DNA from 2 places in the Priestia sp. USM5 genome. Region 1 is predicted to be linked to the other one. Evidence: a T-box and tRNA genes for the amino acid it is inferred to sense, from the RefSeq annotation. Region 1 holds a T-box; the other holds one or more tRNA genes.

Region 1 (11,319 bases):
GGTTATCCCAGGCTTTCGCTAGGAGCATCTTTTCATTGTTCATAACCGTAAATTCGAAATAAGGTACAACCTGATCACCAGGTTTTACTCCCCACTCCGCTACTTCTTCTCTGCTAGAAGCACCAATATCGATGAACATATCTTTAATGTCAACTGGCTTTTTGCGAACTTCTGGAGGCAAGATATGAGGTGGCTTTGAGCCAATAATCCCCGTTACCTCTCCTTTAGATGTCACGATGGTTACGCGTTGAGCAAGCATAACTTGAGACCACCATCCGCCTACCGTTTGAAAACGAATAAAGCCGCGTTCATCAATTTGAGTCACCATAAAACCAACTTCATCCAAGTGACCGGCTACCATAATTTTAGGCCCTTGTTCGTTGCCTACTTTTTTTGCAATCAAACTGCCTAGCCCATCCGTCGTTACTTCATCTGCATAAGGTGCAATATATTTCTTCATAACCTCACGCGGTTCACGCTCATTTCCAGGAATTCCTTTTGCATCTGTTAGTGCTTTAAGCATCGTCAATGTTTCATCTAACTTTGTCATATGGATTACCCCTTTCATATGTATACCTCTATTATAGCTAAAAAGAGGTTGAAGTAAAATTTCCCATCCCTTTATTTCTAGTATCCTTGTTCTTGGCGTTTAAAATTCACTTCATTTTTTGACATGTACGCCTCTTCAATATGTTCAGCAGAAAAACCAAACATATCGCCAAGCTTCATGTAAGATGCAAACATGTTCACATAGTTTTCTTTTGACAGGTCCTGCTCGAAAGCAGAAACTTGTGCAAATACCTGTAAAAATTGTGTTGTTTTTGAATCAGCTGCTTTTACTTTTGGCAGCTCAGTTAAATCATCGTATCCTTTTTCAATACCTAAAGAAAGAATGAAATGTACGCCGTCCACAAATTCTTCTAAAATAACAGCATCTTCAGCCGGAGGTTTAACGCTCCAAAATTTGAAGCAGCGCGTTTCGTTTGCCAGCTCTCCCATTTCAACAAGCAGAGCTAAAAGTTTTCTTGGAACCAAGTCTTCCTTATGAAGCTGATGCTTGTCCTCTATATGCTGATCCAGCTGGCGCTGCATGGTAAATAGCTGTTGTAAATTCAATGTAATCACTCCTGTAATTATGTATATCTTCTTCTTTTTAAACCAATAAAGAAATTATATCAAAAATCGTGAAACTTTTTAGAGACTGAAACGTAAAGTAAGAAAACTGTGCCTTGTAAAGGAGGGAGCGTTATGTTTGTTATTGTTATCGTTCGCGTGTTCATTTTCGCGCTTGTTGCTTACACACTATTAAAGCTGGTTCAGCATTTTCGCAGTCCAAAGCGGAAGCTTGTAGCAGCTCAGGAACATCAGCAATTTTTTGTCGTTGACGAAAAAACGAATATCCGCAAAAATTTTCTACTAACGTATAAAGGTATTTTATTTGAAGGAGAAAAATACAGCAATCCCAATGAACCAGAGTCTTTGTCGATTACAATGGTGTTAACAGATCCATCTCGATTGCATGAACTGCAAAAACAAGATTTCAAGCTGCTGGAAAATCACGTACACAACATGTATCCAAATGCTCCTATTCGCTGGAAAAGCCCCGTTCGAGAATTTTTACACTGAGCACAAAATCATTTGTGCTCAGCTGATAACAAAAAAGAAAAGTAAATCAAGAGCGGCAAGAATAGGAAAACCTACTGTAAACGATGTGTGCTTCGTTTTATGACGATAGCAATACATACCAATCAGTCCTCCAATGGCTCCTCCGATAGCAGCTACCGTCCACAGTGTGCTTTCGGCAATTCTCCACTCATGTCTTTTCGCTTTTTGTTTATCTCTATACATCATTCCTATCCCTATTATATTAATAACAATAAAATAGGTAAGCAGCAGTTCATTCATGATATGTCCTCCGATAGCAAAAAAGCCTCATCATCTAAAGATGACGAGACTTTATATTCATTACTTATCTAAGCCTTTTTTAGCAGCAGTTGCTAATTCAGCAAATGCTTTTTCATCAGCTACAGCTAAGTCAGCAAGCATTTTGCGGTTAACTTCAATACCTGCTAATTTTAAACCGTGCATTAAACGGCTGTAAGAAAGACCGTTCATACGAGCAGCTGCATTAATACGTGTGATCCATAATTTACGGAAGTCACGTTTTTTCTGACGACGGTCACGATAAGCATACATGTGAGATTTCATAACTTGCTGATTAGCAACTTTATATAATCTATGCTTCGAACCGAAGAAACCTTTAGCTAATTTTAAAACTTTTTTACGACGTTTGCGTGTTACTGTACCGCCTTTTACGCGTGGCATAATTGTTTACCTCCTGTATTGTTTCTATCTCAACCCAAATTACTTAATGTTATCTAATAAGTGACGGATACGTTTGAAGTCACCTTTGCTTACTAAAGAACCTTTACGTAATTTACGCTTTTGTTTTGTAGATTTGTTAGCGAATAAATGGCTTGTGTAAGCACGAGCACGTTTTAATTTACCGCTTCCAGTCTTTTTGAAACGCTTTGCAGCGCCACGATGTGTTTTCATTTTTGGCATGGGGTGTTCCTCCTCGTTCTATTACTTTTCGTTTTTAGGTGCCAAGACTAAGAACATGCTGCGGCCTTCCATTTTAGGAGCCGATTCAACTGAACTTACATCTTCGCAAGCTTGTGAAAAACGTTCAAGTACTTTTTGGCCAATCCCTTTATGAGTAATGGCACGACCTTTAAAGCGAATAGACGCTTTCACTTTGTCACCTTTTTCAAGGAACTTGCGTGCGTTACGAAGTTTAGTGTTAAAATCATGTTCATCAATTGTTGGACTTAAACGAACTTCTTTTAAGTTTACAACTTTTTGGTTTTTACGAGCTTCTCTTTCTTTACGTTGTTGCTCATAGCGGAATTTACCGTAGTCCATAATACGACATACCGGCGGTTTCGCATTTGCAGCAACCATTACTAAGTCAAGATTTACTCGTGAAGCAATTTCTAATGCTTCATTTTTTGATTTAATTCCTAATTGTTCACCATTTTGATCAATTAGACGAACTTCGCGAGCTCGAATGCCCTCGTTTACCATCATGTCCTTGCTAATAAGTAGCCACCTCCAAGGTTTAATGAGCGAATACGCTTGCTTAGACCGATTATTAACTCACACAAAAAAGTGTGAGTACATACTGCACCCACACTTCTATCGTTTTAATTAAGATACGATGTACCTGCTAACTGCTTTATGCGTCACTCAGGTGAGAAGCGGGTGCTTCTTCTTCTGTATAAACAAGTATTCAATTACTTAAGCTATTATAGTATCAACAAAGACAAAAGTCAATGATTTCGTTCTTTTTTCACAACAAAAGTTATTGTATCAAAGGAAAACCATTTATGCAACAGTTTTTTATAAATGTTAGATAAAAAAGCAGAGAATTTCAATTCTCTGCTTTTTTCATTAACGAGATGCTTCTGCTTTTACATTTTGTAAAAAGGCTTGGAAATCCACTGTTTCTGAATTCTGCTCACCATATTTACGTACGTTTACTGCTTTATCTTCTACTTCTTTATCCCCTACAACAAGCATGTAAGGAATTTTTTGCATTTGAGCCTCACGGATTTTATAGCCAATTTTCTCATCGCGAGAATCAAGTTCCACACGAATACCCGCAAGCTGAAGCTGTTCTTGCACTTCTTTTGCATACTCAAGGTGAACCGTAGGTGATACCGGAATCACTTGAACTTGTACAGGTGCTAACCACGTTGGGAAAGCTCCTTTGTATTCTTCGATTAAGAAAGCTACAAAACGTTCCATTGTTGACACCACGCCGCGGTGAATAACAACAGGTCGATGCTGTTTTCCGTCTTCCCCTACATACGTTAAATCAAAGCGTTCAGGAAGTAAGAAATCCAATTGAACCGTAGATAGCGTCTCTTCTTTACCAAGAGCTGTTTTAACTTGAACATCTAGTTTTGGACCGTAGAATGCCGCTTCGCCTTCAGCTTCATAATAATCGAGGTCAAGCTCATCCATTGCATCTTTTAACATGCTTTGTGCTTTTTCCCACATTGCATCATCATCGAAGTATTTTTCTGTATCTTCAGGATCACGATAAGATAGACGGAATGAATAATTTTCAAATCCAAAATCTTTATAAACCGCTTCAACTAAGCGAACCACACGAATAAATTCTTCTTTGATTTGATCCGGACGTACAAAGATATGTGCATCATTTAACGTCATGCCTCGAACGCGCTGAAGTCCTGATAATGCTCCTGACATTTCGTAGCGGTGCATTGTTCCAAGTTCAGCAATACGGATTGGAAGCTCACGATAGCTGTGAATACCTTGTTTGTACACCATCATGTGATGAGGACAGTTCATTGGACGAAGAACCAGGTCTTCGTTATCCATTTCCATTGCAGGGAACATGTCATCTTGATAGTGCTCCCAGTGACCAGACGTTTTGTAAAGTTCTACACTTCCAAGCACCGGCGTGTAAACGTGCTGATAACCAAGGCTTACTTCTTTATCTACGATATAACGCTCGATAATACGGCGGATCGTCGCACCTTTTGGAAGCCATAAAGGAAGACCTTGTCCTACTTTTTGAGAATTTGTAAATAAGTTTAACTCTTTACCAAGTTTACGGTGGTCACGTTCTTTTGCTTCTTCAAGAAGACGAAGATGCTCGTCTAAATCTGCTTTTGTAAAGAATGCTGTACCGTAAATACGCTGCAGCATTTGATTGTCGCTGTCTCCGCGCCAATAAGCACCTGCTACGCTTAATAGTTTAAACTCTTTAATTTTGCCTGTTGACGGCACGTGCACACCTCGGCAAAGATCAAAGAATTCGCCTTGTTGGTAAATCGTCACCTTTTCACCTGCTGGAATCGCATCGATCAATTCAAGCTTTAGTTCATCGCCAACTTCTTTAAAAAGTTGAATGGCTTCTTCACGAGAAACTTCTTTTCGTTCAATTTCAATATTTGAATTAACGATTTTTTTCATTTCTTTTTCAATTCTACCTAAATCTTCAGGAGTAATTGATTCTTCCATATCGATGTCATAGTAAAACCCATTTTCGATAACCGGGCCTACACCTAGCTGTACTTTTACATCTTTGTATAAACGTTTGATTGCTTGAGCCATTAAATGCGCTGTACTATGGCGCATAATTTCAAGCGCTTCAGGAGCATCTTGCGTAATGATTTCAAGACTGCCATCTTGTTCGATTGGCGTACGTAAATCCAGCAGCTCGCCGTTTACTTTACCTGCTAATGCTTTTTTCTTTAATCCCGGGCTAATAGAAGCCGCAATATCTTCTGTTGATGATCCTTTTGGATACTCTTTAACAGCTCCATCAGGAAATGTCATTTTGATTACTTCTGACACAACTTTCCACTCCTTTAACATAACTAATAAACTTTTTGTAAAAACAAAAAACTCGTCCCTTATAAAAAGGGACGAGTTGTGTATACACGCGGTACCACCCTTGTTTCCTCTTCGTATCTTGGATAACCCAAATAACCCGAAGCGGCTCGAGGTTTTATAACGGAAATTCCGTCAGTAATTACTAGAGACGCTGCTCGTTTACTACTGAAGTTTAGAGGTGGTAAGAATATATTCCGTGTTAGGAGATTTTCAGCCTAGATCTCCCTCTCTATAAACCGTAAATATACACTCATGTCCTCATCATAACTTGTGACATATAGCTGTTTTTCAATATGCATTTATTATATTCATTTTCAAAATAGAAATCAACCTTTCACGTTATATTTTGCTTTTGATCAAACGGAAATTCATTTTTTTCGTATAACATCACTTTTTCTTGAAAAATATTTTGAATGGTATAAACAAAATCATGATCATGCTGATCGCTATACAGATGAATAGCAGCTGGAGATAAACTCAGCAAAGGCGCGATGATAGTTGAGTCTATGTATACTGATTCTTGTTCAGATAGAAAGGCCTCTGCTAGGGCTGCACATTCACGCTCCGGAACATATCTACTGCTTTGGTCGTACAATACAAACTTGTTTTTATTCAAATGCATTACATACACATCGCCTGTAGATGACTGTCTTTCATTAGCTGCTTGACGCAGCTGATGAATAAGAATTTGATAGTCTTGTTCAAGCTTATATTCATCAATCGCCAGCTCAGCATAATAGCGCAGCCGCTCTTGATATTCTTTTAAACGGAATTGGAGAAAAGACTCAAAGGTGAATGTTACATTATGAATGAAGAAGTCTTGAAGAGCCTGGCGGATAAGTAATTCTCTTGGAAGGGAAAATGTTTTTTGCGGAATTTCGCCTCTCTCTCCTTCCATAATCCCCCCCATAATTTGAAGCAGCAAATCTTGTTCTTCCTCTTCTGAATAGAAAAATTGTTCTTTTAATATGTTTACCATCATCTTTTTTTCTTTCTTTTTTAAAATCACGTGCGTTAATACCGGTATCACCATGTCTTGTAAAATGGCCTCTCGATTGTATGTCTCATCAATAACTAAAAGCTGATTATTCACCAACTTCAAGCACTGTGAACCATATGATAAAGCGCTTCGCTTCGCGCATAAAGACTCATATACAATGACTGCGTCTTCTACATATTTAAAGAATATTTTCATTCCTCATAGCCCCCCTTTGGACACGCTTTATTAATGTATATGGGGCAACATGCAAAAAAATGAGCAAGTCGTTACAAGAAATGTAAAACGACCTGCTCATCTATTTCGTTTATTCTCTCCATTCATTTCAACGGGAATGGCTAGAGACTTAATTCGTTCCATGACACGAGCGGCTTTGAGCTCTTCCTGCTCGCCTCGTTGGGTATAAGTCAAATGATGTTGAAGCTCTTTAAAATTTAAATTCGAGCTGAAAAATGTCGGCAAATTTTCGAGCATGCGGAATTGTAAAATGGTTCCGAGCACATCGTCTCGCATCCAGCTCGTTACAGATTCTGCTCCGAGATCATCAAGCATAAGAACCGGTACTTTTTTGACATACTCTATTTTCTCATTGAAGCTTTGATCTTGAAACGAACCTTTTAACTCACGCAAAAACTCCGGGACATACAGAATCGTAGATTTCACTTTCTTTTCGGCTAACGCATTGGCAATTGCTCCAAGAAAATACGTCTTCCCCACACCAAACGAACCGTGTAAATATAAAGCTTTCATTTTCTTATTTGGCTCATATTCTCGCACAAAATCTCTTACTAATTTAATGGCTTCAAATCTTCCCTGCTCAATTTCAATATCAGACATCGTTGCCTGTAAAATTTCTTTGGGCACGTACATACACTGAATAAAAGATTCTTGTTCTTTTCGCTCATCTTCTTGTACTTTTCTAGGACAGCGTTCATACTGTAAATCAATATTACGGCCTTTTACAACCAGCTGAGGGTGATACCCCTTCACCATATTGACACAGCTTTGCAGAGAAGGGCATTTGTCACAGCATTTGCTCTGGTCGATGAATTCATGCATCTTCATCAAGCCTCGGTCGACCATTTGCTCATCTAACTCATGGCGATGCTCTTGCAGAAACGTTTTAACTTCGGGATTAGACAGAATACTGTTTCTTAATGCTTCTAAACGTGCTTTAAAATCCTTTTTGTTCACTAACTGATTTAGTGAATCATTGATAGGCTTCATCTTTTTCACCTCATCTCTATCATACCTGCTTTTTATTCTTTATGCTTTTGTTTTAGCTCTTGATCTAACTGCTTGAGCTCTTCTTGTAGCTTTCGTTTTTCTTCTTCAAATCCATCCACTTCTTTTGAAGGCTGCTTTTTCTCTTCTTTTTCTTCATTGCTCAACCACTCTGGCACCATTTCTTTACGCACAATTTTTCGTCCGGCCGTTTTTTTATTTTGCTTTGCCTCGGTCCAGTTCTGATATTCTTTCTGTTCATTTTTAGCTAAATTCATGGCATCTTGAACAGTTTGTACCTTTTTGCGCGCCCAGTGTCCAGCAATTTTCTCTACATAGCTCTTAGATAATTTCATATCGGATCTTAGCATAACATAGTAAATCAGAACATTTACTACCCCTGGTGAAAGCTTTTGATTAAACATCACTTCTTCAATCATTTGCAAATCTGCTTTTGATGGCTCTGCCCCCCCTGAAAACTCGATCAATAGCTGTCGAGGAGAGGTGACTTCTAGCTGTTGAATGAGCTGCTCTTCCTTAGTCTGAGGCTGCTTTTCCTGCATGGTACGAAGCATAGGAGGCTGAATTTGTTCGCTTAGATTGGGAAGTGCTTCTCCATTTTCAAATTGGTAAAAGGACTGTGCTGCTTTTCTAAGCAATTCAATATCAACTTGATCATTCTCATTTAGCGAATCGAGCACTACATTTTTCATTTGAAGAGGATCAATGCCGTATAAAAAAGCTAACTTTTCAATCGCTTGTTTTACTTTAGATGTAATTGACCTTTTCGAAATCATTGAATCTGTTAGGCCTGCTAAAAATAAATCAAAATCAAAGGAATCCGGGCTCATCTCAATAGAAGCACGGTTTGAAGAATCTATAAAGTCCGTTTGAGCATCAGGAGAAAATACATCCTTGCTTTCAGACTGAAAACTTGGAGCCAGCTCCGTTGCTTTAACTGATTTAAATACATCGTTAAATGAATGCGTCACATCTTTGAACGATTGATCATCCACGAGTGAATCCGAAAAATAATTTTTTATTTTTTGAAAGATGGATTTTCCTAGTCGGTTATATAAATATACATTTAACACGCCATCGTTAAAGAACTGATGGGGCGTAAGAGGAGGAATGAGCTCATAAATGAACACACGAACATCATCTTCTTCCTTAATATATGTTTTTAACAAACCAATACCTTCTAATTTTAACCGCTCATGGTAAATAGCTTTCAAATTAATTTGCATCATTGACATTAGGTGATGATGCGTAGACTCTTTTCCCCATAAACGATCTTGTTCCAGCTCGCTCCATAGCGTCATATACAAACCAAAACACGTCGTACCCACCAACGGCTGATAGAGCATTGTTAAAATCTTTCGGTCGTATTCCTGCAGTATGCCGCTCGAACGAACAACATAACGATCGACCGGTATCATTTCTTTCCAATGTTGTTCTTTCATGTCGTTCCCTACCTACTTTTAAAGTAATAGAAATGACAAAAAAAGAGCCTAAAGAATACTTCAATAGCTCTTTTACAGTCGTTCCTTCTTAATTAAATCTTTTAATTCATCAATAAATACATTGATGTCTTTAAATTGTCGGTATACCGAAGCAAATCGAACATAAGAGACTTCATCGATAGCAGCTAATCGCTCCATCACCATTTCTCCTACCACATCTGACTGCACCTCTGATGTACCCTGACTGCGCAGCTCTGTTTCAATATCGTGTACGGTATCTTCCAGTTGTTTTAAGCTTACTTGGCGTTTTTCACACGCCTTAATTAACCCTCGAAGGATTTTGTCTTTGCTGAACTCTTCTCTCGCTCCATCTTTTTTTACAACAATTAACGGAAGTTCTTCTACTTTCTCAAAAGTTGTAAAACGATAGTGACACTCTTCGCATTCACGTCTTCTACGAATAGAGCGGCCTTCTTCTACAGGGCGCGAGTCCAGCACTCTCGTTCCATTGTAATGACAGGATGGGCACTTCATATTCTCAGCTCCAATAATAAACCTTGTTTTTCTTTTTATTTTCTCTCATATAAGTTAATTTTCATCTATGTTAGCCGGCTATTCGCCATTTATTATGATTGTCATCATCATTTCCTTTATCAAACACGATGCTATATTAAAGGATTTACTTTATTCCATCTTATAGAAAACAAGGCTTGAATACAAGTAAAGGAAAAGGAATTTCCCCATTTTATTTCCTGAAATTCAAAAATGATAAGGAACTTACGAAGAAAGAGGAATAAGTTTTTGATCAAAGCTCTTATAAAGCGTACGTACAAGTTCTTTGCTAAAACCAAAATCAACTGGCACCACTTTTGACTCTGTTGTAGCAGAAAAATCGATAGCGGTTTCAAGAGGACGTACGCTAATAATGGTAATCACAACAAAAGCTTTTCTTCCTTTTACAACGTTTAAGCTAATTTCTCCTCGCTCTTCATACGCAGCAAGTATCTCTATCCCTTGCATATGCTTCAACATTTCATGAACTTGCTTAAATGCATTCCCAGCCGTTGTTTTGTAATAATGCGTTTTTAGAGTCGGATCTGAATGACGATCGCTTGTTTCTACATGATTAGAAAATAAAGATTTAACTACTTGTACTACCCCCATGTTGTTATCCCCTTTGTTTTTGCATATTAAAAATTTATATACTAAAAAGAGGTGTGTAATACACCTCTTAACTTACGTAATCAATCGACACTATTAAAGTGCATTCGCTTTAGTTTGTTTTACCTGAACAGGACCCATTCCACGTGGTAATTCAATTGTTTCACGTGTCTGTGCACTTAGAGCATCTGCAATATAATCTGCTGCGATTGTAGGATCTAAATGACCACAAGTATAAACATCGATACTTGCATAACCATGCTCTGGGAAGCTGTGAATCGTTAAATGTGATTCTGAAATAATAACAACGCCACTTACACCTTGAGGTGCAAATTTATGGAACGCTACTTCGCGAACTTCCGCACCAGATTTTAAAGCTGCATCAACAAACGTTTTTTCAATATAATCAATATCATTTAACTTATCGAAATCGCATCCCCATAATTCTGAGATGACATGACGACCCATTGTTTCCATAATGATATTTCCCCCTTTAACAATTTTTAATCGTTAAACATGAAGTTCTTTCGCCATATAGCATGTTAACTACCACGGGGGAAAGTTAGTCCAAAGAGGTCCTAACCCTTTAAGTAGCCACATCACCGAAAGGTACACAAGAAGTTCACGAAACATAGTATACTTTGTTTACATTTATTTTGCAATACGTGTTTTGATTTTATTAAAGATTGTTCCCGCAGATAGACCTATACAAATTACCCCTGTATTCTCGTGAGACAGTGTGTAAAAGCTGCTAAACGACTATTCATTTTTTTATTAAAATTGAGGAAAAGAAACACTCCTTTGCATGATTATCTTATTGCTTTTCCCTATTCTTTTGAATAAAAACAACAAAAAACAGGGCGATAGCTCCCTGTTTTTTTAAAAAGCAATCTATAGCTTTCTTAGCTTACTCTTATCTTTGATCCATTACGCATTTCTGCAGCAATATATCTTACCAAATCGACTACGCGCTGAGAGTAGCCCCACTCGTTATCGTACCAAGCTAACACTTTAATTTTATGATCTTCCATTACGATAGTCGAT
Region 2 (11,319 bases), 820 kb from region 1:
AAAGTTTATTTATTATTATTTTAGCGGTGCTTATGATTCCTGGACAAGTAACGATGATTCCTAATTTTTTAATTTTAAAAGAGTTAGGCTGGTTAAATACCTATCAGGGAATGATTGTACCGGGAATGGTAAATGCGACTTTTATATTTATGATGCGTCAATTTTTTATTAATTTCCCAAAAGAGCTTGAAGAAGCAGCGGAGTTGGATGGGTTATCGAAGTTTGGAACATTCTTCAAAATAGTCCTTCCACTTGCAAAACCTGCCTTAGCAGCACAAACGATTTTTGTATTTATGGGGTTTTGGAATGATTTTATGAAGCCTTTAATTGTGATGTCTGATGAAAATATGTTCACGTTGACTTTAGGCCTTAACACATTTAAAGGTCAGTATATCAGTTATTGGAACTATATTATGGCAGCTTCCATGGTTTTTACACTTCCAATTTTGCTCATTTATGCGTTTTTTAACAAATATTTCATTAAAGGAATTTCGTTTACTGGAGGAAAATAAAAAAGAGGCTGGGATAAAAGTATTTTAGTTGGAATGACAAACGAACGATTAATTAAAAAATCATAATCGTTCGTTTTTTGTTGTTATGGTGAGCGTGAATTTCATATGTTTAGTTGCTTCTAGCTGTTGATTGAAGTTCACTCACATACTGATCAATCATCGTTTGCAGTTCCTCTAGGTTCGTTTTACTGTTGTTAACAGGCAGCTGCTTTAATGAATGAAGGGCACTATCCACAACAAACTTGCGGGGATTTGATTGTTTAAACAGCTCTTCTTCAATAAAACTAATAAGCTCTGTGCATTTTTGACGTTCGAATTCATCCGTAAATTGTTTGTGAGCTTGCTTTTTTAAATCGATAAGTGCTGCGGAAATGTCCTGTTCTATTTGATTTTTAGTATTTGGGCAAGATGGAAGCCATTCTTTGATCGTTTGCGGATCGAGCAAAATGTCTCCTGAACTTGCTACTTCGTCTACAAGAGGAAGCAGACGCTTAACGCTGTAAGTTATAATCTCATGGGGATCAGTCTTTGTACCATTGACCATAAAATTATAGTGAAAGTTGCGGTGAAGCATGCCAAGAAACATAATTGCACAATCTAGCAGATAAGGTTTCTTTTCTTGTCCAAATAAATCAATAAACCGTTTATAAATCCAGTTTACTTCAATGAACTGGGTTTTTTTTATGTATGCTTTTAAATCAGGATCATTAGAAACAAATACTTCTTCAAGTAATGTAAAAAATTTATGTTTGTGATGGTTTTTCATCTGCGCATCGATCTGTTTAATAAATACATCTACATCGGTCAGACTTTTACCAACCAGCAGCTGATTTCGCTCTTGTTCAATGGTCGTATGAAGCCATGTAAAAACAGCGATTAATAATTCATTTTTTGAAGAAAAATAGTTGTAGAATGTTCCTTTTGAAATGCCGCTATAATCAATGATGTCTTGAATAGAAGTAGCTTGAAATCCTTTTTCAACGAAGAGATGGTGTGCATTTTTTACAACTTGCTGTTTTCGATTATTCATTATTATCACCTAAATGTAAAATTAGACTCATGGTCCAACTTTATGATACATGATTTAAAGCGTTTACACAAATGTTCTTTTCGAAAAACTGAACGATATCACGACAATATATTGGTATAAAAGGATTATAGGACTAAAAAAGTTGAGAAAATAAAGAACGTGAACGTAAGATTTTTCACTTGCATAAATTGAACTCACAGTATAATATACTCTATGTAGAACACGTGTCTAAAAAAATGAACCTAAAGTATAAGGAGGTACAATAATGAGTCGATCGATAAATCAAATGGAAAAGCCGCCTTATGGCATAATTGCTATTTTGTTAATTGGCGCTTTTATCTCATTATTGAATGAAACGTTATTAAATGTGGCGCTGCCGTCTATTATGAAAGACTTAGATGTGACAACGTCAACTGTCCAGTGGCTTTCTACTGGTTATATGTTAGTGAATGGTATTATGATTCCAACTACCGCTTTTTTAATTCAGCGCTATTCTGTCAGAGGCTTATTTTTAACGGCGATGACTTTATTTACAGCAGGAACAATACTTGCAGGTGCTTCGCCCGTATTTTCTGTGTTGTTAACCGCTCGTATTATTCAAGCGTCAGGCGCAGCTATTATGATGCCGCTTTTAATGAACGTATTGCTCACAAGTTTTCCATTAGAAAAACGCGGAGCTGCGATGGGGATTTTCGGTTTAGTTATGATTTTTGCTCCGGCAATTGGTCCTACATTATCAGGATGGCTAATTGAACACTATGAGTGGAGAATGCTGTTCCACCTTGTTACGCCAATCGCAGCCATTGTATTAATAGGCGCTTTCTTCCTATTAAAAGACAAAAAAGAAAAAGTGGAAATCAATTTGGATTTTTTATCCCTTTTGCTATCTACAATTGGATTTGGCGGACTTCTATACGGGTTTAGCTCAGCAGGGGATAAAGGCTGGGATTCTGTGGAAGTATACGGTACCATTATCGTAGGAGCTGTGGCTCTGATTTTATTTATTACGCGTCAGTTCAAGCTTAAAACACCGATGCTTGAATTCCGCATTTTTAAATATCCAATGTTTGCTTTATCATCAACGATTTCGATGGTAATTACAATGGCATTATTCTCAGCCATGCTGCTAATGCCAATTTATGTTCAAACGGTACGAGGCATCTCTCCGCTTCATTCAGGATTACTAATGCTTCCAGGTGCGCTGCTAATGGGTGTGATGTCACCGATTACCGGAAAATTATTTGATAAATTCGGAGCGCGTGCATTGGCTGTAACGGGTCTAACGATTACAGCCGTTACGACGTATTTCTTCAGTAACTTAGAGCTTGATACGACCTATACAACGCTCATTACGCTTTACACGCTTCGTATGTTCGGAATGTCTATGGTGATGATGCCGGTTATGACAAACGGATTAAATCAGCTTCCGCAGCGTTTTAATCCGCATGGTACTGCGATGAACAATACGCTTCAACAAGTATCGGGAGCTATTGGTTCGGCTCTTTTAGTAACGGTGATGTCAAACCGTACAGCTACTCATGCAAAAGAGCTCGCTCAAGATGCAATGAGCGGAGCAGGAGCAGCGAATGCAACCGCAGCCGGGGCAGCTCAAATGAAAGAACAGATTGGGATGCAGGCAATGGTACAAGGGATTAACGATGCGTTTGCTGTCTCAGTAGTCCTAGTGGTGGTTGCCTTAATTCTTTCATTCTTCATGAAACGCACAACGCCGGCAAGTGAAGATGAAGTGATAAAGGAAAAAGCAGCACGCGAGCAGTTTGCTAAATAAAAAAAATCCCCGCTGAGACAGCGGGGATTTTTTTAGCTTGTATATCTAAAGCTTAAGCCCATTTTCTTTAATAATTTCCGGTAACCGATGGACGTTTGATCAGCCATAATATGCGCTTCCATCTGCAGGTCTAAAGGCAAGTCTTCAGGTTTTTGGTTTTCCACCATTTCACGGTCTTCGTCAAAGACGCGAAGGTTAAAGTCATACACACCTTCAACGGGAGAATCTTTGTCAAAGTTTCGAGCGATTGGCGCGAATAAACGTGTTTCGCGGGCTGAAATAGGAGAGACTGCATTCATAATCCACAGCTCTGCGCCTTCTGGGAAGTATACTTTTAGCGTAGCTGTAAACGGGGGATAAACATCAAAGACGCGAAGCCATTTAAAATCAGGTGGATTTAAATGCTGCTGTTCTTTGGAATAATTGCTCACGGTGCTCGTATATTCTACATGAAGCCCATAGTCTGTATCGCTTACTTTATATTTAGGCACAAAGGCGTTGTTTCGATCACCAAATGTGTCTGTGTGAACCCAAGCAAAATGAGCTACGTCTAAAAAGCCTTCCATTTGACGACCGGCTGAACCCATGATATCAAAGCTTGGACAAACAATTTGCTGAAAATCAGGGTCCTCCCACGCATCGAAATAAGGCAGGTTATCTTGTTCTCCTGTCAGGGACGTCCACACTAATCCATATCGTTCGATAACTGGATAGACGGCCATACAGAGACGGGGAGAAATGTTGGCGTCAGGGTGAGCTGGAATTGACGTGCATGCGCCGTCCGTTGCGTAGCGGAAGCCGTGGTAAGGACAGACAATTTCATCATCTTCCACCCAGCCCATGCTAAGCGGGGTGCCTCGGTGAACGCATAAATCACGTGCCGCTACAACTTTGTGTGTGGTGCGGTATAAAACTAGATTTACATCTAGTAATTTTACGGACGTTGGTTTTTCTGTTACATCACTGCAGCGTGCGACGGGGTACCAATACTTAGCAAGCGTCGTCCAATCTTCCAGGCTGAACGTGCAGTCTCTTGGGTAGGGAGTTGCCGTTTTTGATTTTGTCATGGTTGGTTGTTGTTCCATCTATTTTCTTCCCTTCTTTTGTAAGCTATTTTACTAAGGGTAATATAAAAAAAGAAAATTCACACAATTTATGTAAGAAGTTCTAACATGAAATATGGAACTTTGTAGAAAGTGCGAATTTCAGAAGACGCAAATTAGAGAATATACCAATAAAAAAATTTTAAAAAGCGCTTCCTAAATAAATTTAAACGTGATATAATTTTCCAAGACGCTGGTGTAGCTCAGTAGGTAGAGCACTTGCATGGTAAGCAAGAGGTCGCAGGTTCGATCCCTGTCGCTAGCATACTCAAAAACCTTCTTTCTTGTTGAAAGAAGGTTTTTTTATTTGGATTGGCTTTAAATTTATTCTCCGAATTATTCTTCCCCCGCCTTGTGAAAACTTTAACAGTTTGATAGCCTTATTAGGAGGCTGTTAGAAAACATGTGTATCTTTTCCACTATGTCTTATGAATCATATTTAGAAATATTCTTAAAAGAATGTTTATTGCCTCTAAGTATTGGGTACACGAAACTAGGGGTTAAATTTCAACAGGGAGTGTGAACGATAATTTGATTACGTTTAAGAATGTGTCAAAGCAATATCCAGACGGTACGACCGCCGTGAAAAATATTAATCTAGAAATAAAAGAAGGAGAGTTTTTCGTTTTAATTGGTCCGAGTGGATGTGGGAAAACAACCACCTTAAAAATGATTAACCGTCTTCATGATATTACCGAAGGAGAACTATACATAAAAGATAAGCTCGTATCGGACCACAACATACATGAGCTACGCTGGAACATTGGTTATGTGCTACAGCAGATTGCTCTTTTTCCTCATATGACCATTGCTGAGAATATAGCCATTGTACCGGAGATGAAGCATTGGAAGAAAAACAAAATCAAAACGCGTATTGATGAACTGCTTACCTTGGTAGGACTAGACCCAAAGCAATATCGAAACCGAAAGCCGTCTGAGCTCTCAGGTGGCCAGCAGCAACGTGTAGGTGTAGCACGTGCCCTCGCAGCTGATCCCCCCGTTATTTTAATGGACGAACCCTTTAGTGCCCTCGATCCGTTAAGCCGCGAACAGCTTCAACAAGATGTTATTAGCTTAAAAGAAAAAATCAAAAAAACATTTGTGTTTGTTACGCATGATATGAGCGAAGCCATGACGCTTGGAGATCGTATCTGCCTGATGAAAGATGGGGAAATTGTTCAAGTTGGCACCCCGGAGGAATTCATTCAAAAGCCTAAAAATGAGTTTGTGAAAACATTTATTGGAAATCAAGGAAATGCTTTATTTGAGACATTAGATATGTTTGTCAAAGAAAGTGAACAGCCAGACGTAGAACCTACTGAAGAGCTAGCTTCAACCGCCACTGTTCAGCAGGCAATGGACGCCCTTTACGACCATGAAGCAATAGCCGTGAAAAAAGGGAGCAAACGCATTGGCGTTGTAACGCGCAAAACTCTATTAGCGTTTCTTTCTGATAAAACGAAAGAAGGAGGAACGCTGTAATGAATGCACTAAGCACATTATTAAATCAACGAGGAGATGCACTGTTTCAAGCTCTTCTTGAACACATTCAAATTTCAGTACTGGCTCTTGTTATCGCCGTATTAATTTCAGTGCCGCTCGGACTCTACTTAACGAGGCATGACCGCATTGCTGAACCGATCATTGGCGTAACAGCCGTACTGCAAACCATTCCTTCACTCGCTTTATTAGGATTACTGATTCCTCTTGTCGGAATTGGAACCTTTCCCGCGGTTATTGCACTGTTTTTATATTCGCTTCTTCCTATTGTACGAAATACATATACCGGAATTAAAGAAGTCGACCCATCTTTAATTGAAGCATCCAAAGCCATGGGGATGAACTCGTGGAGACGATTAATCAAAGTAGAACTTCCTCTAGCGCTTCCTGTCATTATGGCCGGAATTCGCACAGCGATGGTACTCATTATTGGTACAGCGACAATCGTGGCTCTTATCGGAGCGGGCGGACTCGGAAGCTTAATTTTGCTTGGTATTGACCGAAGCGATAATAGTTTGATTTTATTAGGAGCTATTCCAGCAGCATTATTAGCGCTTATTTTTGATGGAATTCTGCGAACGATTGAACACTCAGCAAAAAAAGGGTCCAAAAAACGCTCGTTCATTATGATTATCGTATTAATACTCATTCTTGTTTCTCCGTTTGCAGCGATGAGCGCAACAAAACCAGACCTTGTTATCGGAGGGAAAATTGGCGCAGAACAAGATATTTTAATTAATATGTACAAAGAATTAATTGAAGATCAAACCGATATGAAAGTAAATCTTCGTTCGTCGCTTGGAAAAACGGTATTTGTATTTGAGGCTCTGCGTAACAAGGAAATTGATTTGTACCCTGAATATACGGGTACAGCCATTGTGACGCATCTAAAGGAACAGCCGGACAGCAAAGATGAAACACAGGTGTACAAGCAGGCAAAAGAAGGATTTCAAAAGAAATTCGGCCTTGTCTATTTAGATCCAATGAAGTTTAATAATACGTACACATTGACCGTTACAAAAGAATTTGCTAAAGAAAATAATCTAACGACCATTTCAGATTTGGCAAATGCAACAGATAAAGTAAAAGCAGGATTTACGCTTGAGTTTAAAGATCGTGAAGACGGCTACGTAGGCCTTCAAAAAGAATATGGCCTTACCTTCCCGAATATTAAAACGATGGAGCCGAAGCTTCGCTATCGCGCTGTAGAAAAAGGCGATATTAACATGCTTGATGCTTATGCAACGGATCCTGAAATCAAACAGTTTGGTTTAAAAGTCTTAAAAGACGACCAGCAGTTCTTCCCACCGTATCAAGGAGCGCCTGTGCTTCGTGAAGATACGCTAAAAGAGCACCCTGAACTGAAAAAAATCTTAAATCAACTGGGTGGTAAAATCAGTGACGACGAAATGCGTGAAATGAACTATCAAGTAAACGCAAAAGGAAAAACGGCTGAAGAAGTCGCTCATCAATTCTTAGTGAAAAAAGGATTAATTAAAAAATAAAAATGAAGACAAAAAGATCCGAACGATTTATCGTTCGGATCTTTTTTTAGGCGTGATTTCGTTATGTTTCAATCTCTTTTTAATGTGAGAGAAGCGTTAATGAAAATGAGGTCTTATGAACAAGCTAAAGGTACCAAATTTGTTTTCTGATGGAGAGGAGGCGCCGTTATGAATTCATTTTTTACGTGTCATCCTGTACAACATTCTTTTCAGCTTTTTTCAGTTGAACATCTTGTAACTTTAGCCATTATTGTGATCATAGGAGCATTTATTTTTTTATGTCGAAAGCAGCTGCGAAAAAAGAGGTTTGCGTTCGTTTTGCTTTCACTCATTCTAATTGCTTCAGAAACGGCCTACCAGGCTTGGGAAATCGGATGTCATCAGTGGTTCGTTGAAACTTCTTTGCCTCTTCAGCTGAGTGATATAGTCGTGCTGCTGGCTGTTGTTATGCTGATAACCAAAAGCAGATTTCTTTTTTATTTTGTGTACTTCGCAGGAATCAGCAGCTCTGTTCAAGCGATGATTACCCCAGACCTTGGCGGCTATGCGTATGCCCAGTTTCGCTATGTGCAGTTCTATGTATCGCATGGCGGTGTGGTACTTGCTTGCTGTATGCTAATTGCTGCCTGCAGATATGAGCCGACGTTTCGTTCTTTATGGGTAAGCGTAGTATTTGTTAATCTGTACGGAGGTTTTATCTATGTCATGAATCGTTTACTCGGTGCGAATTATTTATACATGATGAAAAAGCCAGAGCACGCTTCCTTGCTGGATGTTCTTGGACCTCATCCTTGGTATTTAGTATGGATTGAAGGAATCATGATTCTTAGCTTTCTTGTCCTTTATCTTCCGTTTTGGGTACATAAAAAAATTAAAGGTGATAAAAGCAAAGTCAATTTTATTGAAGCAGAATGATAATACTGGTAATTTATAAGTGTAAACGAACTCGGATTTCCTGAAGGAAAAGGAAAGAATGAGTGAACAAGACGTGAGAGGCAAGCGTAAAAAATAGAAAAGAAAAAAGCAAGCACAGACATCAGAAGGAGAGTATCAAAATGAAAACACTGGTTATTTTAGCGCATCCAAATTTAGCATCTTCTCGTATTAATAAAGCGTGGGCAGAGCGAGTAAAAAAAGAGGAGGATGTGTACGTTCATGATTTATACGCAAACTATCCCGATTTCAAAATTGATGTAGAAAAAGAGCAGGAGTTAGCTGTTCAATTCGATCGTATTGTTTTTCAATTTCCATTTTACTGGTACAGCTCACCAGCACTTTTAAAAGAGTGGCAAGATGTTGTTTTAACATACGGATGGGCTTATGGAAGCAAAGGTACTAAACTTCAGGGAAAAGAGTTTGTCGTAGCTACTTCGACAGGAGGTCCTGCAGAAGCTTATCAAGAAGGGGGATACAACCGTTACCCAATGAATCATCTGCTTCTTCCTTTCCAAGCTATGGCAAATTTAACAGGTATGAAGTTCCAAACTCCATTTTTATTTCAAGGAGCAGGCGGTGACCTGAGTGACAAAGTTATTCAAGATAGCGCAGAAAGCTACGCTCAATTACTAAGATAATAAAAAAAGCCGCGTCAAAGCGGCTTTTTAATTTGCGTTTGTTCGTGAGAAAGAAGTAAGCAGCTTTTGAGGAGCAATATCTAATCCTTCAATCAGTAGTCCTGTCATAGCCGTTAGACTCCCGACTTCAAAAGATTCCCCAGCTCTCCAAAATGCTGATTCACCTTGTTTGATATAAATTTTCAGTCCGTTATCGCCAGCTACCCAGCCTTCCCCGTGAACGACTAAAAGAAGCTGTGGAATCGTAGCTTCTTGACGGGGGGTATAATCATTTTCTTGAAAAGATAAAAAGCTGATTTTGACATCTCCAGTATGAGAAAGCAATGGGTTTACTTTATAGGTAGAATGAAGAAAGGAACGCTCTTCTTCAGATTGAAAACCATATAATTTCATCATTTCATCTCCTTGACTAAAAAATATAAAAAAGAAGTCCTTCTCTTTTCATATACGCATACAGGAGAAAAAATAGAACTCCAAAGAAACAGCTGTTTTCTAGAAAACAACTCCATTTTATCTCCATTTTTTGTCGAAGCTGAAAATTTTTTGAAGGATAGGGAGGAAAAACAGAAGTTTTTTTGAATAGTATAAAAAAAGGTGTCCTCTAATGGACACCTTTTCCTAATTTAAAAATGACTGTAACGCTTGTTTGTTTTCTTCAAGGTCGATGCTTAAAACAGCACCAATACCGGATATTCGTTCATTTGAATAGGAACCTTCAACCGGTAAACGAAGAGATTTTAAATCTGGCTGATTTCCAACTAAAAAATCTTTTCCTATCACAATAAATGTTTTTGGCGGAATATTTGTATCCACATATGGATCAATGACACCCCATAGCTTAGGAGCTTTCGCCAGTGTCTTTACTTGAAGAGCTTCATCCATTAATTTACCAATCACTTCTTGTTGACGCTTCACGCGCCCGAAATCACTTTGGCTATCATGGCGGAATCGCACGTATCCTAGTAATTTATCTCCGTGAAGAGTTTGTTTTCCAGGTTTTAGCGTCATGCCAATTCCTGACGACATTTCGTGTGGCACGGTAACCGTAATTCCCTCAGGGGCAATCGTATCGGCAACTTTAGAAAAACCTTTAAAATCAACAACGGCATAATAGTTTACATCTACGCCGAAATTTTCTTTAATTGTCTTACGCATTAATTCGGGCCCGCCAAATGCATAGGCTGAATTTAATTTGTTTTTGCCATGTCCAGGAATATCCACATATGAATCACGCATCAAAGAAACAATTTTAGGCTGATTACTGTCTTTGTCATAATGAGCAATCATGATTGTATCGGCACGCGAATGTTCTTCACCGCGAGAGTCAATTCCGAGAAGCAGCACATTCATGCTATCTAAATTGGCACTTGCACCATTAAAATCAAACTGTCCATCTTTCCCAAAAGCTCCGTCTGCTTCTGCTAATCCTTGTTGGTATTGGTAATACACATATGCACCAGCGGCGATTACAAGAATGAGAAAGAAAAGAAGTAGCTTTCTAAAGCGTTTCTTTTTTCTTTGCTTTTTTCTTTTATGTTGTTTACGTTCTGTACGTTCTTCCAAATGTCTCACCATCGCATTCAAAAATATTAATACTTTTTTGTTTAAAACCAATTATGCAAAAAATTATAAAACGACATAATAAAATTAACACTAAGGAATTAGATTAGCAAGTACGTTCACTAGTAAATCTGCGAAGACAGCTAAAATAAGAGAAGTGTACAAATAGAAGAAAGAGGAAATAAAGGTTATTTTTTTCGAAGATATTTGTTATAATCTATCATAGTTAGGGAAAAAGTTCTGTCTTTTAAGAAGGGAATAAGAGAAAAGTCTCTATTTGTTGAGAATTAAATATAGGTCTAAGTGTAGAAAAAAGGAGTGAAGCGAATGAGTATATATGTGTCATCTTCGAACCTTGTGCTGATTCCAGAAGCGGCGTTAAGTCATTGGAAACCTTATGGCGCGGGGGAATTGACCGGAGCTATTATTTCAGGTAAGGATAGTGCTGAAATAATTAGAGAGCTTAATCAATCGTCTATTCTGCCTTTTACAAGTTTTTTCTATCGAAAGCATTTTGTTATTCTATTTGATAAAGAACAAGTGAAAAATCATTTTGAACAGCTGCTTTTATTATATAAATCTCAGGGCTATATTTTTTATTCTTCTACCTTATACGATGATCATTGGTCCCAGGTCCTTGAAGGAACCAAGCAGCTGCTAACGGTAAATGGACAGGTGGTACCGGTGCTTGAGCTTGAACAAAACGGTGAATTTGACGTTGTGCGTGATGAAGGTGGTCTTCACAT

Evidence for each region. The T-box of region 1 lies ahead of thrS (threonine--tRNA ligase). A T-box ahead of a tRNA ligase gene usually reads a tRNA of that ligase, here a tRNA-Thr.
Region 2: it encodes a tRNA-Thr, which carries the amino acid that the T-box ahead of thrS (threonine--tRNA ligase) is inferred to sense. The anticodon was not compared.

What each region holds. Positions count from the first base shown of each region.
Region 1 covers NZ_JBSGKN010000001.1:147,398-158,716, reverse strand. Annotated here, with positions in the region: gene ACWATA_RS00825 (M42 family metallopeptidase) at 1-550, opposite strand, end outside; gene ACWATA_RS00820 (dUTP diphosphatase) at 628-1,116, opposite strand; gene ACWATA_RS00815 (hypothetical protein) at 1,249-1,626, shown strand; gene ACWATA_RS00810 (DUF1294 domain-containing protein) at 1,645-1,905, opposite strand; gene rplT (50S ribosomal protein L20) at 1,966-2,325, opposite strand; gene rpmI (50S ribosomal protein L35) at 2,365-2,565, opposite strand; gene infC (translation initiation factor IF-3) at 2,587-3,090, opposite strand; ribosomal protein L20 leader region at 3,160-3,282, opposite strand; gene thrS (threonine--tRNA ligase) at 3,454-5,412, opposite strand; T-box leader at 5,456-5,704, opposite strand; gene ytxC (sporulation protein YtxC) at 5,765-6,625, opposite strand; gene dnaI (primosomal protein DnaI) at 6,722-7,654, opposite strand; gene ACWATA_RS00775 (replication initiation and membrane attachment family protein) at 7,687-9,114, opposite strand; gene nrdR (transcriptional regulator NrdR) at 9,187-9,648, opposite strand; gene ACWATA_RS00765 (hypothetical protein) at 9,892-10,278, opposite strand; gene speD (adenosylmethionine decarboxylase) at 10,372-10,752, opposite strand; gene ACWATA_RS00755 (glyceraldehyde-3-phosphate dehydrogenase) at 11,178-11,319, opposite strand, start outside.
Region 2 covers NZ_JBSGKN010000001.1:969,356-980,674, forward strand. Annotated here, with positions in the region: gene ACWATA_RS04980 (carbohydrate ABC transporter permease) at 1-512, shown strand, start outside; gene ACWATA_RS04985 (TetR/AcrR family transcriptional regulator) at 622-1,542, opposite strand; gene ACWATA_RS04990 (DHA2 family efflux MFS transporter permease subunit) at 1,808-3,331, shown strand; gene ACWATA_RS04995 (aromatic ring-hydroxylating dioxygenase subunit alpha) at 3,364-4,416, opposite strand; tRNA gene ACWATA_RS05000 (tRNA-Thr) at 4,627-4,699, shown strand; gene ACWATA_RS05005 (ABC transporter ATP-binding protein) at 4,966-5,916, shown strand; gene ACWATA_RS05010 (ABC transporter permease/substrate-binding protein) at 5,916-7,439, shown strand; gene ACWATA_RS05015 (YwaF family protein) at 7,608-8,354, shown strand; gene ACWATA_RS05020 (NAD(P)H-dependent oxidoreductase) at 8,495-9,013, shown strand; gene ACWATA_RS05025 (hypothetical protein) at 9,041-9,406, opposite strand; gene ACWATA_RS05030 (LCP family protein) at 9,632-10,588, opposite strand; gene ACWATA_RS05035 (hypothetical protein) at 10,901-11,319, shown strand, end outside.